DNA from 4 places in the Kitasatospora sp. NPDC094016 genome. Region 1 is predicted to be linked to each of the others. Evidence: riboswitches for the same ligand, from Rfam matches in the RefSeq annotation. Region 1 holds a riboswitch; each other region holds the start of a gene.
What was found. Region 1 has a riboswitch for cyclic di-AMP ahead of ABT015_RS19270 (M23 family metallopeptidase). Riboswitches for the same ligand answer to the same signal wherever they lie in the genome.

Region 1 (3,200 bases):
GTCGGTGGAAGGGGGAAGGGGGAAGGGGGCTGAGGCGGGCGGGTGGGGCTCAGGCGAGTTCGGCGAGGAAGGGCAGCAGGGCGTCGGCGGTGGCCTGCGGGTTGTCTGCCATCGGGTAGTGCCCGGATCCGTCGATCATGACCTTCCGTGCGTTGAGCGCGGCGGCCTGCCGGTCGGCGACGGCTTCCGGCTTCGGGAAGTCGGGGTCCTCGCTGCCCATGATGACGAGCGAGGGGCAGCGGACGGCCGCGGTCCAGCCGATGGGCGCGGAGTCCCCGCCGACGTATCCGCGGGTGGCGGTCTTGCGGCCGGGGGTGCGCATGGCGGCGACGAGTCCGGCCACGTAGGCGTCGAAGTCGGCGGGCTTGGCGCCCGGGTAGGCCAGCTTGCGGTGGTAGAGGCCCCAGAAGGCGGGCGAGTGGACGGTCAGGAAGCCCATGACGCGCAGGGCGCCGCGCATGAGGGCGCCGGGCGGGGGGTTCTCGACGAAGGCGTCGACCAGGGCGATGCCGGCGACCCGCTCGGGGGCGTCGCCGGCGGCCTTGACGACCGTCGCGCCGGTGTAGGAGTTGCCGACCAGGACGGCGCGGTCGATGCCGAGGTGGTCGAGCAGGGCGAGGACGTCGGTGGCGATGGCGGCGGGGGAGTAGTCGTCCCAGACGATCGAGGATTCGCCGAAGCCGCGCAGGTCCATGGTGATGACCCGGCGGCCGGCGGCGGCCAGCAGCGGGCGGAGGTGCCGGTAGGCGGCGCGGGTGTCGAGCATTCCGGGGAGCAGCACGACGGGGGCGCCGTCGCCCTGCCGGGTGTCGTCGTAGGCGAGGCGGCCGCCGGTGACGTCGAGGTACTGGGTGGTGGGGGTGCTGGTGGCGTTCATGGTGGGCCTCCGGAGGGCTGCCGGTGCGGGGCTTCGGAGCGGGCTTCGGTGCTGCCGCCGATAGCCATAAAGCTAAGGCTAATAGCCTTAGCCGTCAAGTCCCTGCGTCCTCGCCGTCCCGTGGCGCGGGAGGTCGGTGAGGGGCGTCCGGGTGGCGGGTCGTCCGTTGACGTCCGATCACGTGAGGCGGCGTCAATGGTGTTCAAGCGTGCCCAAGGGGCCCAAGAGGGACAAAACGCCCTTCGCGCCTCAGAGCGCCCCGCCCGCCTCCGGTCGTCCCGGGCGAACGGCTTGGAATCAGGGCCTCCTAGGATTAACGTTTGATAACGCAGCGCGGTCCTCAACGCCGTACCCAGACGGCACCGTGCGCCGTCGCCTAATCCCGCCGACCGGCCTCCGGGCAGGTCAGGGAGCCGGGGAACCACGTTCCTTGGGGTGAATCGGCGGGGCTCCGGCCCGGCCGTAGGAGACCTTCCTGCTCCGAACCCGTCAGCTAACCCGGTAGGCGCGAAGGAAGGAAAGGAGCGCGCCTCCGTGGCGTCGACGCACACCCCGGCACACCCGGCCGGCCTCGCAGCAGCAGGCACCCGGCTCCTCGACCACCCCGGCCCGGACAGCCCCGAGTACGCGGGCCCGGAGGCCGAGACCAACCGGCACCGGATGCCGCGTCAGGTCCGCGGAACCTCCCCGCTGCTCGGCGTCACCGCCGTCGCCGCCACCCTGGGCGCCACCGGCTTCGCCTCCGCCACCCCGGCCGCCGCCCCGGCCATCGAGACCCCGGACGAGACCCCGGTCGCCCTCTCCGCCGACCCCGGCCTCGCGCTCGCCGCCCGCATCCAGCTGCAGGCCGACAGCCAGCGCACCGCCGCCGAGGAGGACGCCCGCGTCCAGGCCGCGAAGGAGGCCGAGGCCAAGGCCGCCGCCAAGGAGGCCGAGGCCAAGCGGGCCGCCGAGGAGGCCGAGCGGGCCAAGGCCGCCGCCCTCACCCTGCCGGTGCGCGACTACCACCTCACCGCCCACTACGGCCAGAGCGCCCGCTACTGGGCCCACCTGCACACCGGCCTGGACTTCGCCGCGGACACCGGCACCCCCGTCTACGCGGTCGGCCAGGGCACCATCACCTCGGCCGGCTGGTCCGGCTCGTACGGCTACCGGATCGTCGAGACCCTGCCCGACGGCACCGAGATCTGGTACTGCCACCTCTCCTCGATCATCAAGGGCTCCGGCAAGGTCGCCTCCGGCCAGCAGATCGGCAAGGTCGGCGCCACCGGCAACGTCACCGGCGCGCACCTGCACGTGGAGGTTCGCCCCGGTGGCGGCGCCCCCGTCGACCCGGAGACCTGGTTCCAGCAGCGCGGCCTCAACCCCTGACGCACCCGCGAAGCCCCGGCCGCCGGAACCAGAAGGCATCGCGGCCGGGGCTTCGCCGCGTCACTGCTGCGCAGGCTCCGCCGGGTCGGCCGGGTCCGCTGGGTCCGCCGGGTGCGCGTCGAACTCCTCCTGCGCAGGCCCCGCCAGCCCCTCCAGCCGCGCGTCGAACTCCTCCTGCGCCAGCCCGGCCAGGTACGCGTCGATCTCCTCCTGCCCCGGCTCCGGCGCGAGGTCCGGGAACTCCTCCACCAGCAGTCGCGGCAGCCCGGGCACCGTCCACTCCCCGAACAGGTCGAGCGCGGCCTCCACCGCCGCCTCCTCGAACGCCCCGAAGTCCCCGGCCAGTTCGTCCGGCATCGGCCGGCCCAGCGCGGTCAGCTCGGCCAGGTTGCGGTAGCTGCGCCGCATCAGGCCCTGCTCCAGCAGCCGGCGCGCGCCGTCGGTGGCCATGCCGACCGAGATCACCCGGGTCGGGCTCCAGCCCTGCTCGTCCACCTCGTCCAGCCAGCCGGTCTGCGCCAGTGCGGCGAACCTGGCCAGCCGCTCCTCCTGCGCCAGCTCCCGGAAGCCGGTCAGCCACTCCCGCACCGCCTCCGGATCCGCGACGTCCGCCCCGTACGCGTGCAGCAGCAGCGCGTACAGCCGGGGCCAGGTCACCAGGTCGGCGCGGCGCAGCAGCCCGGCCGCGACCTCGCCCTGCCACTCGGCCTCGGCGTGCAGCCGCTCCTGGCGCTTGGCGTTGAGCCGCTTGGCGGCCCGCTGGTGGTCGGTCAGCAGCCGGACGGCGGCGCCGTACGCCAGCGGGTCCGCCTCCGGTTCGGGTTGGACGTACAGGTAGAGCCGCTCGTACAGCAGGTGCTCCACCGCGTTCGAGGTCAGTTCGGGCCAGCCGTCGTGCATCCTGCCCTCGCCCAGCTCCAGCAGGGCCAGCACCGCGCGCAGCGGCGCTTCG
Region 2 (3,200 bases), on a different contig from region 1:
GGCCCGCACCCGCTGCTCGCCGAGGCCGTGCACGTGCGCCTGTCCGAGGCCGGCCTGGCGCGTGCCGACCGGGCCCGGCTGTTCGCCATCGCGACCGCCGCGGACGGCGTCGTGCTGACCACCGTCGGCGGCGAGGAGGCCGCTGCCGCGGCCGGCATCACCGGTGTCCTGCTGGCGGCCCGGCTGGCCGTCCCGGTCGTACCCGCCGCGCTGGATGTGCCGGGCTCGGTCGCCGCGGCCGTCAACCACCTCAAGGAGACCGGCTCCCAGCGCCCGGCGCTGGCCCCGCTGGTGATCGGCCCGGAGGCCGACTCCGAACTGCTCGCCACGGCCGCCGAGGAGACCGGCTGCCCGTCCGCGGCGCCGCTGGGCGCCTACCCGACGGTCGGCCAGCTGATCGCCTCCACCTACCTGGCCGCGCTGCCCGCACCCTCCCCCGAGGCCCTGGCGCAGGCCGAGGCCGAGGCGGCGGAGGCCGCCGGGGGCGCCCACGCCGACCACTCCGGCCGCGGCGGTCACGCGGCTCACGCCGCCGCCGGGGAGTCGGCCGGCCAGTAGCGGTCACCGCACGTGCGAAGGGCCCGGGACGCAACCGTCCCGGGCCCTTCCCGCTTGTCCCGTAAGGGAATTAAAAGGCGAATAGGCGTGATGTCCGTTCTATCCGCATTTGTTCGCCATTGCTCGACGCGCCCCCCGATGGCCACAGTGCGGACAGGCCGCCCTCCCGGCGGGCGGCCCCCCGGGCGGTCCGACCCTCCGTCACCCGCATCCTGAAGCGCAGACAGTTGTGCGCATCCTTCGCCGGGTTGCCGGAGATCGGTCATTTTTGATCATGGCGAGCGAGAGGAACGATCGTTCTCACCAAACCGTGATGCGCGTCACAGGTGTTTGCAGTTTGAACTTAAGTCTGCTTAACGTGCTCCCCGTTCGTGGCCACACGAACCCAGTTCATCCGCGACGCCGAGTCCTGCCGTCGGATGTCCTGGCAGCGCGAAAACGCACCACGGCAGGAGCGGGGGACCCACAGGTAAGTCGCCCTGGACCGTTCCCCGGAACGATCCAGGGCTAGGGGTGAAGCCGCGCCCACAGCGCGGCCGGGCAACTCCAGCCCGAATCCGACAGCTCACCTCGCAGGCGTGGGAGAGGACCGCGTCTTCATGCTGCCCACCAACGGCACCCGTCTGTCCAGCCGTACCCGACGCGTCATCGCCGCCATCGGCGTCGCGGGCGTCGGCCTCACCATCCCCTGCCTCACCTCCGGCACCGCCTCCGCCGCCTCCGTCGCCACCTGGGACAAGGTCGCCCAGTGCGAGAGCACCGGCAACTGGAGCATCAACACCGGCAACGGCTTCTACGGCGGCCTGCAGTTCACCTCCAGCACCTGGGCCGCCTTCGGCGGCACCGCCTACGCCCCCCAGGCCAACCAGGCCACCAAGGACCAGCAGATCGCCGTCGCCGAGAAGGTCCTCGCCTCGCAGGGCCCCGGCGCCTGGCCGGTGTGCTCGGTCCAGGCCGGCCTGACCAAGGGCGGCGCCGCTGCCGCCGTCGACACCTCGGCCGGCTCGGCTGCCGGCTCGACCGCCACCAAGCCCGCCGCGAAGCCGGCCGCCCCGGCCGCCAAGCCCGCGCAGACCCAGGCCCCGGCCCCGAAGCCCGCCAAGCCGGCCGCACCGGCCCAGGACCAGGCGCAGAAGGGCCAGAACCAGGCCCAGAACAGCGCCCAGCCCCAGACCGACGACTACACCGTGGCCTCCGGCGACTGGCTGTCCTCGATCGCCGACAAGCACAACCTCCAGGGCGGCTGGCAGCGGCTGTACGAGCTCAACCGCGGCACCCTGACCGAGGGCCCGGACTCCATCTACCCGGGTCAGCGCCTCTCGTTCAAGGACGGCGGCCAGGCCCAGCAGTCCGGCTCGTCGGCCACGTCCGGCTCGGACTTCACCTGGTTCGACCGCTCGCAGAAGTCCGGCCAGACCTCCGACAGTGGCGCCGCGAACACCAAGCCGGCGGCCCAGCCCCAGGCTCAGCCCCAGGCTCAGCCCCAGGCCACCAAGCCGGCTTCCAAGCCGGCCGCCCAGGCACAGACCCCGGCGCCGGCCCCGGCCGCCACCGGCAGCATGGCCGCCGCGGTCTCCTTCGCCCAGTCGAAGGTCGGCCAGGCGTACGTCTACGGCGGTACCGGCAACGGCGGTTGGGACTGCTCCGGCCTGACCCAGGCCGCGCTGCGCGCCGCGGGCGTCTCCGTCCCGCGCGTCGCCGCCGACCAGGCCGCCGCCAGCACCCGCGTCTCGCTGGACAGCCTCCAGGCGGGCGACCTGCTGTTCTGGTCCAACAACGGCCAGAACTCCGGCGTCTACCACGTCGCGATCTACATCGGCGGCGGCCAGTACGTCGAGGCCGCCAACCCGAGCTCGGGCGTGCGCCTGCAGACCGTCGCCAACTGGGCGCCGGACTTCGCCGGCCGGGTCTGAGCACGACAGCCGGGTGCAGGAGCCGCCCCACGGACCACGAGGGCTGACCCGGCACCCGGACAGCACGCAACGGGCCCCGGAGAGCAGTTGCTCTCCGGGGCCCGTCCGTTGACCGTCCTCAGCGCGCGCAGGCCCCCGTGGACCCGCGCATGACCAGCTCCGGCTGGAACATGAACTCCCCGCGCTGGGCCGCGTTTGCGCCGACCTCCTCCAGCAGCGCGTCCACCGCCGCGGTCGCCATCGCCTCGACCGGCTGGCGGATCGTGGTCAGCGGCGGCTCGGTGAAGGCGATCAGCGGCGAGTCGTCGAAGCCGACCACCGAGACGTCGTGCGGCACCGACAGCCCCCGCTGCCGCACCGCCCGGATCGCCCCGAGCGCCATCATGTCGCTGCCGCAGACGATCGCCGTGCAGCCCTTGTCCAGCAGCGCGCCGGCCGCCGCGTGCCCGCCCTCCACGCTGAACAGCGTGTGGTGGACGAGTTCCTCGGCCTCCTCCTGGCTCCGCCCGAGCACCTCGCGCATCGCCGCCGTGAAGCCCTCGATCTTGCGCAGCACCGGCACGTACCGCCGCTGCCCGACGGCCAGCCCGATCCGCTCGTGCCCGAGTTCGGCCAGGTGCTGGACGGCCATCCACATCGCGGCCCGGTCGTCCGGCGAGATGAACGGCGCGTCGATCCGCTCGCTGTAGCCGTTGATCAGCACGAACGGCACCCCTCGGCCGGTCAGCC
Region 3 (3,200 bases), on a different contig from region 1:
CCGACCCGCTGGCCCGCTACGAGGCCGCCATGCTCACCCACCTCGCCGACGACCACGCCGACGCCCTCGCCCTCCTCACCCGGCTGCTCGACCCGGACCTGCTCGCCCAGCACCCGGAGGTCCGCCCGCTCGCCCTGGACCGCCACGGCCTGGTCCTGCGCCTGGACCACCCGCACGGCCACCGCGACGTCCGCCTGGTCTTCCCCGAACCGGCCGCCGACACCGAGGACTTCGGGCAGCGGATGCACGAGCTGCTGACCGCCGCCCAGCACGGGCTGCCCGCCCACCGACTCTGAACCGGCCCACCGAAGCCGTCAACTCGCCCCGGGCGCGCCCGAGAAGGCCCGGAAACGACAGCGGCCGGCCCGGCTCGCGAGAGAAGTCTCGCGAGCCGGGCCGGCCTGGGCGTGTCCCGCGCCCATGTCCACTGCTGCGGCGATCACCCGGTCGAGCGGTCACCCGACATGACCATCCCGGGCGGTCGATTCGCCCCGTAGCAGCGGTGGTTCCTCATCCGGCACATCCGACACATCCGGTACACCCGGCGCGTCCGACACATCCGGCACATCCGGCACGGGTCAGAGCGCGACGCCGTGGGCCCGCAGGTAGGCGACCGGGTTGATGTCCGAGCCGTACTCCGAGCCGTTGCGGATCTCGAAGTGCAGGTGCGGGCCGGTCACGTTGCCGGTCGCGCCGGAGAGGCCGATCTGCTGTCCGGCCTTGACGGCCTGACCGATCTTCACGCCGATCGAGGACAGGTGCGCGTACTCGGCGTAGTGGCCGTCGGCGAGCTTGATCTCGACCTCGTTGCCGTAGGCGCCGCCGTTGCCGGCCTTCACCACGACGCCGTTGCCGACGGCGCGCAGCGGGGTGCCGGTGGAGGCGACGAAGTCCTGGCCGGTGTGGTGGCCGGAGGCCCACATCGAGCCGGCCACGCCGTACGCGGTGCCCAGCTTCGGGTTGGCCAGCGGGGCGACGAAGGCCGAGGCGGCGGCGACCGGCACGGCGGTGACCGCGGTGGTCGGCGCGGCGGTCTGCAGCTGGGTCTGGAGCTGGGCGGACGGCTTGGCCGTCTCGGTCCGGACCTCCAGCTGGGCCTGCGGCTTGGCGGCGGTGGTGGCCGGCGCGGCGTCCTGGGCGGACGGCTGGGCGGGCTTCGCCGGGGCAGCGGGCTTGGCCGGGGCGGCCTGGCCGGCGATCACGAGCTGCTGACCGGGGAAGATCAGGTCCGGGTTGCCGCCGACGACCTCGCGGTTGTGGTCGTACAGCGCCTGCCAGCCGCCGTCGACGTGCTGGGCGTCGGCGATCCGGGACAGGGTGTCGCCGCTGACGACGCGGTAGCTCTCCTGCGACGGGGCCTGGGCCTGGTCGGCGGAGGCGGCGGCCGGGGCGGCGGTGACCGCGGCGGCCGGCGCGGGGTGGGCCTGGGCGCTCATCGCGGTGACGAGCGGCAGGGCGAAGGAGACACCGGTGACGGCGGTGGCGATCCCGATGCGGGCGGCGCGGGGCAGGGCGATACGACGAGCCTGTGCAGGCATGGAATTTTCCTCTCCGACGCCTGCGAGGTGAGCTGTCGGGTTCGGGCTGGAGTTGCCCGGCCGCACATGCGGCTTCACCCCTAGCCGGCCCTGGATCCGGGTACGCGAAAGCGTGCCGATTCCGGTCCGGCGACTTACCTGTGGGTCCCCCGCTCCTGCCGTACAGAGTTCGGTGCGAGCCACCGGGCAGCGGCAGGATTCGGCGTTCCACCCGGTGGATCCGTCCGGACTGGCCGGGCGGTCGCTGAACTAAAACCCATCCGTTCGGGTGAAGCAATGTCGATCACTTGAACCGGCAACGACCCCCCGAGCTGCGGTGACCCTCCGAATGATCGACTGCACCGTACGTGCACAATCCATTTACCCGGCGCCACTGATCCACGACGCTGCGCCGACTCCGCCACCGCTGCGCACCCGCCCGCTCACGCACCGCGCACCCACCGACACACCCCCCGGTGACCCTTGTCACGTACGCCCCACGGGCGCAGGATCGGCCCGTGGCCACCTCCGAAGCAGGAACACTGCGCCTGGGCACCTCACGGGGACGCTGGGTCCTCCTCGCGACAGTGCTCGGCTCCAGCATGGCGCTGCTCGACGGCACCGTGGTGAACGTCGCGCTGCCCCGCATCGGCGCCGATCTCGGCGCCTCCCTCGCGTCCCTGCAGTGGACGCTCAACGCCTACCTGCTCACCCTGGCCGGGCTGATCCTGCTCGGCGGCGCGCTCGGCGACCGGTACGGTCGGCGCCGGGTCTTCCTGATCGGCGTGCTCTGGTTCGCCGCCGCCTCCGCGGCCTGCGCCGCCGCCCCCACCATCCACGTGCTGATCGCCGCCCGCGCCGTCCAGGGCATCGGCGGGGCGCTGCTCACCCCCGGTTCGCTCGCCATCCTGCAGGCCGTCTTCCACCCGGACGACCGCTCGGCGGCGGTCGGCCTGTGGTCGGGCCTCGGCGGGGTGTCGGCCGCGGTCGGCCCCTTCCTCGGCGGCTGGCTGGTGGACGGCCCCGGCTGGCGGTGGATCTTCCTGCTGAACCTGCCGCTCGCGGCCGCCGTGATCGCGGTCACCTCCCGCTTCGTCCCCGAGAGCCGGAACGAGAGCGCCGTCGGCCGCTTCGACGTCCCCGGCGCGCTGCTCGCCGCGCTCGCCCTCGGCGCGATCACCTACGCGCTGACCGCCGCCGGGGAGGGCCTGTCCCCCGCGGTCTGGCTCACCGGCGCGGCCGGCCTGCTGCTCGGCGCGGCCTTCATCGCGGTCGAGCGCCGCACCGCCGAGCCGATGCTGCCGCTCGGCCTCTTCTCCTCCCGGCTGTTCACCGCCGTCAACCTGGTCACCCTCTGCGTCTACGCGGCGTTCAGCGGGGTGTTCTTCCTGCTGGTCGTGCAGTTGCAGATCGTCTCCGGCTTCTCCCCGCTGGTCTCCGGCCTCGCCCTGGTCCCGATCACCGTGCTGATGCTGACCCTGTCGGCGCGCGCCGGGCGGCTCGGCAAGCGGATCGGCCCCCGGATCCCGCTCACCGTCGGTCCGCTGCTGTGCGCCGCCGGGGTGCTGCTGATGCTGCGCACCGGCCCCGGCTCCTCCTACTGGGCGGACGTGCTGCCCGCCGTCACGGTCATGGGCAGTGGGATGACCCTGCTGGTCGCGCCGCTGACGGCGACGGTGCTGG
Region 4 (3,200 bases), on a different contig from region 1:
GCCGGTGGAGGCACCCGACGGGACAGCGGCACGGCCGGTGCTGCCGTCGTCGAGGCCGACCTCGACCTCGACCGTGGGGTTGCCACGCGAGTCGAGAATCTCACGGGCTACGACGACATCGATGGACGGCACGAGGCATCTCCTTGCGGAAGCAGGGTCCGGCTGACGTTGGGTGCTGCCGGCGGGACGATTGCGGAGTCGTTACGACCAGAGCCTAACCGCCCCGGCCCCCGGGGCCGCGCTGGCCTCGGTCCCGTCTCAGCGTGTGGCCCGGCTACCCGCCAGTAGTTCACCTGCTTGCCCGATCGAAGCGGGCGAATACGGGGGAATGCGGGCGAAGGGGGACGGCACTCGTCCCCCTTCGCCCGCAGGGCGCGGGCCGTTCGGGGCCCGGGCCGCTCAGCCGAGGTGCAGCACCTGGCCGGGCATGATCAGGTTGGGGTTGCCGCCGACGGTGCCGCGGTTGCCGTCGTACACCGACTGCCAGCCGCCGGACACGCCCTGGGCGGCGGCGATCGTCGACAGCGTGTCGCCGGCCCGGACGGTGTAGTCGTGACCGCCCTGCGCGGCGGCGGACTGCGCGACCGGGGCGGACTGCGCGGGCTGCGCGGCGCGGGGCGCGGACTGCGGCTGGGCGGCGGGCTGGCCCGCGTACTGCTGGTAGACGCTCTGGTGGCTGGTCCAGTACCAGGCGCCGTTGTTCTGGTACCAGTACACCTTCGCGTCGGCGTCCCAGCCGGCCTTGCCGGAGAAGCCCTGGGTCTGCGGCTGCGTCTGCTGCGGGGCCTGCTGGACGGGCTGCTGGGCGGCCGGCTTCGGGGCGGCCTGCTTGACCGGCTGCTGGGCGGGCTTCGGGGCCTGCGTCTGCTGGGTCTGCTTGGCGGCGGGCTGCTTGGCGGGCTTGGCGTCCGTGGAGGTGTCCACGGAGGCCGGGGCGCCGCCCTTGGTCAGGCCGGCCTTCTGGGAGCAGACGGGCCAGGCGCCCGGGCCCTGCGAGGCCAGCACCTTCTCGGCGACCGAGATCTGCTGCGCCTTGCTGGCCTGGTTGGCCTGCGGGGCGTAGGAGGTGCCGCCGTACGCCTTCCAGGTGCTGGGCGTGAACTGCAGGCCGCCGGAGAAGCCGTTGCCGGTGTTGATGCTCCAGTTGCCGCCGCTCTCGCACTGGGCGACGGCGTCCCAGGTGGAGGCCGGGGCGGCGGAGGCGCCGGTGGCGGTGAGGAGCGGCATCGCGAGTCCGACGCCGGCCACACCGGCGACGGCGATGGCCTTCTCGGCCTGGGTGCGACGACGGTGACGGCCAGTTCCAACGAACAGCATGAAGAGGTCCCTCTCCGCACGCCTGCGAGGTGAGCTGTCGGGTTCGGACCGGGAGGTGGCCCGGCCGCCGAAAGCGGAAACGATTCCGCTCGGGCGGCTTCACCCCAAGCCGTTGGGGAACGGCAACAAACCTGGTTCCCCCGCCCCTGCCCAGGGTCTGGTCGGTTTCCCGTGGCGCGGCGGGCAGGATTCGGCGTTCCGCGCACGAGGTCCGCAGCTGCGAACTCCAGGGAGAGTAGACAGATCATCAGACCAATAACAAGCTCATATCGCCGATATCACACACAAATTACGGCGCGTGGTCAATCGCCTACCAACGGCGGCGGTATGTCCGGATTGATACGGGTTCAGACCCGGTCCCATGAGCCGCCGGAGACGTGCAGTCAGCGTGTCGAAGCGTCGGTCGGCGTGACCGGAGGCGCGTGCGGAGAGCGGGTCTCCGGAGTGAATTCGACCGGGAGTTCCCGCAGGCCACGCATGATCAGGCCACCTCGCCAGCGCAGGTTCTCCGGGTTTTCCGCGAGCCGCAGGTCCGGCAGCCGGGAAAGCAGCGTGGCCAGTGCGCTCCGTCCCTCCAGGCGGGCCAGCGGGGCCCCGATGCAGTAGTGGATCCCGTGGCCGAAACCCAGGTGCGGATTGTCCGTGCGGGCCAGGTCCAGGGTGTTCTCGTCCGAGAACCTGGCCGGATCGCGATCCGCCGCGGCCAGCACCACCAGCACCGGATCGCCCACCGGGATGTCCACCCCGCCGATCGACAGCGGCCGCGTCGCGAAACGCCACGTCGCCATCTCCACCGGACCGTCGTAGCGCAGGAGTTCCTCGATCCCGGTCTCCAGCAGCGCCGTCTCGCCGCGCACCACCGACTCCTGCAGCAGCCTGCGCTGCTCCGGGTTGCGCAGCAGCGCGTACGTGCCGTTGCCGATCAGGTTGACGGTCGTCTCGAACCCCGCGAACAGAAGGATGAACGCCATCGCGGCGGCCTCGTTCTCGTTCAGGTGCTCGCCGTGGTCGCTCGCCCGGATCAGGCCCGAGATCAGGTCGTCACCCGGATCCGCCCGCTTGCGGTGGATCAGCTCCAGCAGGTACGCCCGCATCCGCTTCACCGCCCGCCCCACGCCGCCGCGTTGGCCGCCGCCGTGCCGGATCATCATCCCGGCCCAGTCCCGGAAGTCGTCCTGGTCCTCGGCCGGCACGCCCAGCATGTCGCAGATCGCGTAGATGGGGAGCGGGAACGCGAACTCGTGGATCAGGTCCGCCGAACCGCGCTGCGCGAAGCCGTCGATCAGCCGGTCCGTGAGCTGCTGCACCCGCGGCTCGAACTCCGCCACCCGGCGCGGCGTGAACGCCTTCGACACCAGCCGGCGCAGCCGGGTGTGGTCCGGCGGGTCGATGTTCAGCAGATGCGTCATCAAGTCCGCCTGGCGCTCCCCCGGAATTCCCACCCGCCCGGTGCGGTGCGCCTGCTCGCTGTGGTGCGCCGGGTTCTTCGACAGCCGGCCGTCCGCCAGCGCCTGCCGCGCGTCCGCGTAGCGGGTCACCAGCCAGGCCTCCACCCCGCTCGGCAGCGTCGTGCGGTGCACCGGGGCGTGCTCGCGCAACCAGGCGTAGGCGGGGTACGGGTCGGTGGCGAACTCCCAGGTGAAGAGCTGCGGGGCGGCGGGGTCGGGCTGCACTGGCATGCGTCGACCGTATCCGGTGGGTCGCGGCCGCACCGCCTCCGGCGACCGCGACCGGCGGGGCCGGATCGTCAACACCCGGCGGACGGCCCGCCAACGCTCCGTGGACGCCCCGTGGACGGTCCGTGGACAGCTCTTGGACAGCTCTTGGCCGGGTGGCGGGCGTGACCCTGGTCACCTGAGGGGTAATCCCTGTTGCGGAGGGTC

Region 2: it holds a riboswitch for cyclic di-AMP, as region 1 does, so the genes downstream of both, ABT015_RS01845 (transglycosylase family protein) here and ABT015_RS19270 (M23 family metallopeptidase) in region 1, are expected to answer to the same signal.
Region 3: it holds a riboswitch for cyclic di-AMP, as region 1 does, so the genes downstream of both, ABT015_RS13380 (M23 family metallopeptidase) here and ABT015_RS19270 (M23 family metallopeptidase) in region 1, are expected to answer to the same signal.
Region 4: it holds a riboswitch for cyclic di-AMP, as region 1 does, so the genes downstream of both, ABT015_RS07835 (transglycosylase family protein) here and ABT015_RS19270 (M23 family metallopeptidase) in region 1, are expected to answer to the same signal.

What each region holds. Positions count from the first base shown of each region.
Region 1 covers NZ_JBEOUK010000019.1:21,662-24,861, reverse strand. The annotation lists gene ABT015_RS19275 (alpha/beta fold hydrolase) at 50-877, opposite strand; cyclic di-AMP (ydaO/yuaA leader) riboswitch at 1,241-1,399, shown strand; gene ABT015_RS19270 (M23 family metallopeptidase) at 1,412-2,248, shown strand; gene ABT015_RS19265 (hypothetical protein) at 2,309-3,200, opposite strand, start outside.
Region 2 covers NZ_JBEOUK010000001.1:434,555-437,754, reverse strand. The annotation lists gene ABT015_RS01850 (hypothetical protein) at 1-558, shown strand, start outside; cyclic di-AMP (ydaO/yuaA leader) riboswitch at 980-1,150, shown strand; gene ABT015_RS01845 (transglycosylase family protein) at 1,137-2,471, shown strand; gene ABT015_RS01840 (LacI family DNA-binding transcriptional regulator) at 2,590-3,200, opposite strand, start outside.
Region 3 covers NZ_JBEOUK010000011.1:36,369-39,568, reverse strand. The annotation lists gene ABT015_RS13385 (DUF2470 domain-containing protein) at 1-296, shown strand, start outside; gene ABT015_RS13380 (M23 family metallopeptidase) at 579-1,538, opposite strand; cyclic di-AMP (ydaO/yuaA leader) riboswitch at 1,541-1,723, opposite strand; gene ABT015_RS13375 (MFS transporter) at 2,036-3,200, shown strand, end outside.
Region 4 covers NZ_JBEOUK010000005.1:271,712-274,911, reverse strand. The annotation lists gene eno (phosphopyruvate hydratase) at 1-132, opposite strand, end outside; gene ABT015_RS07835 (transglycosylase family protein) at 400-1,317, opposite strand; cyclic di-AMP (ydaO/yuaA leader) riboswitch at 1,323-1,490, opposite strand; gene ABT015_RS07830 (cytochrome P450 family protein) at 1,701-2,996, opposite strand.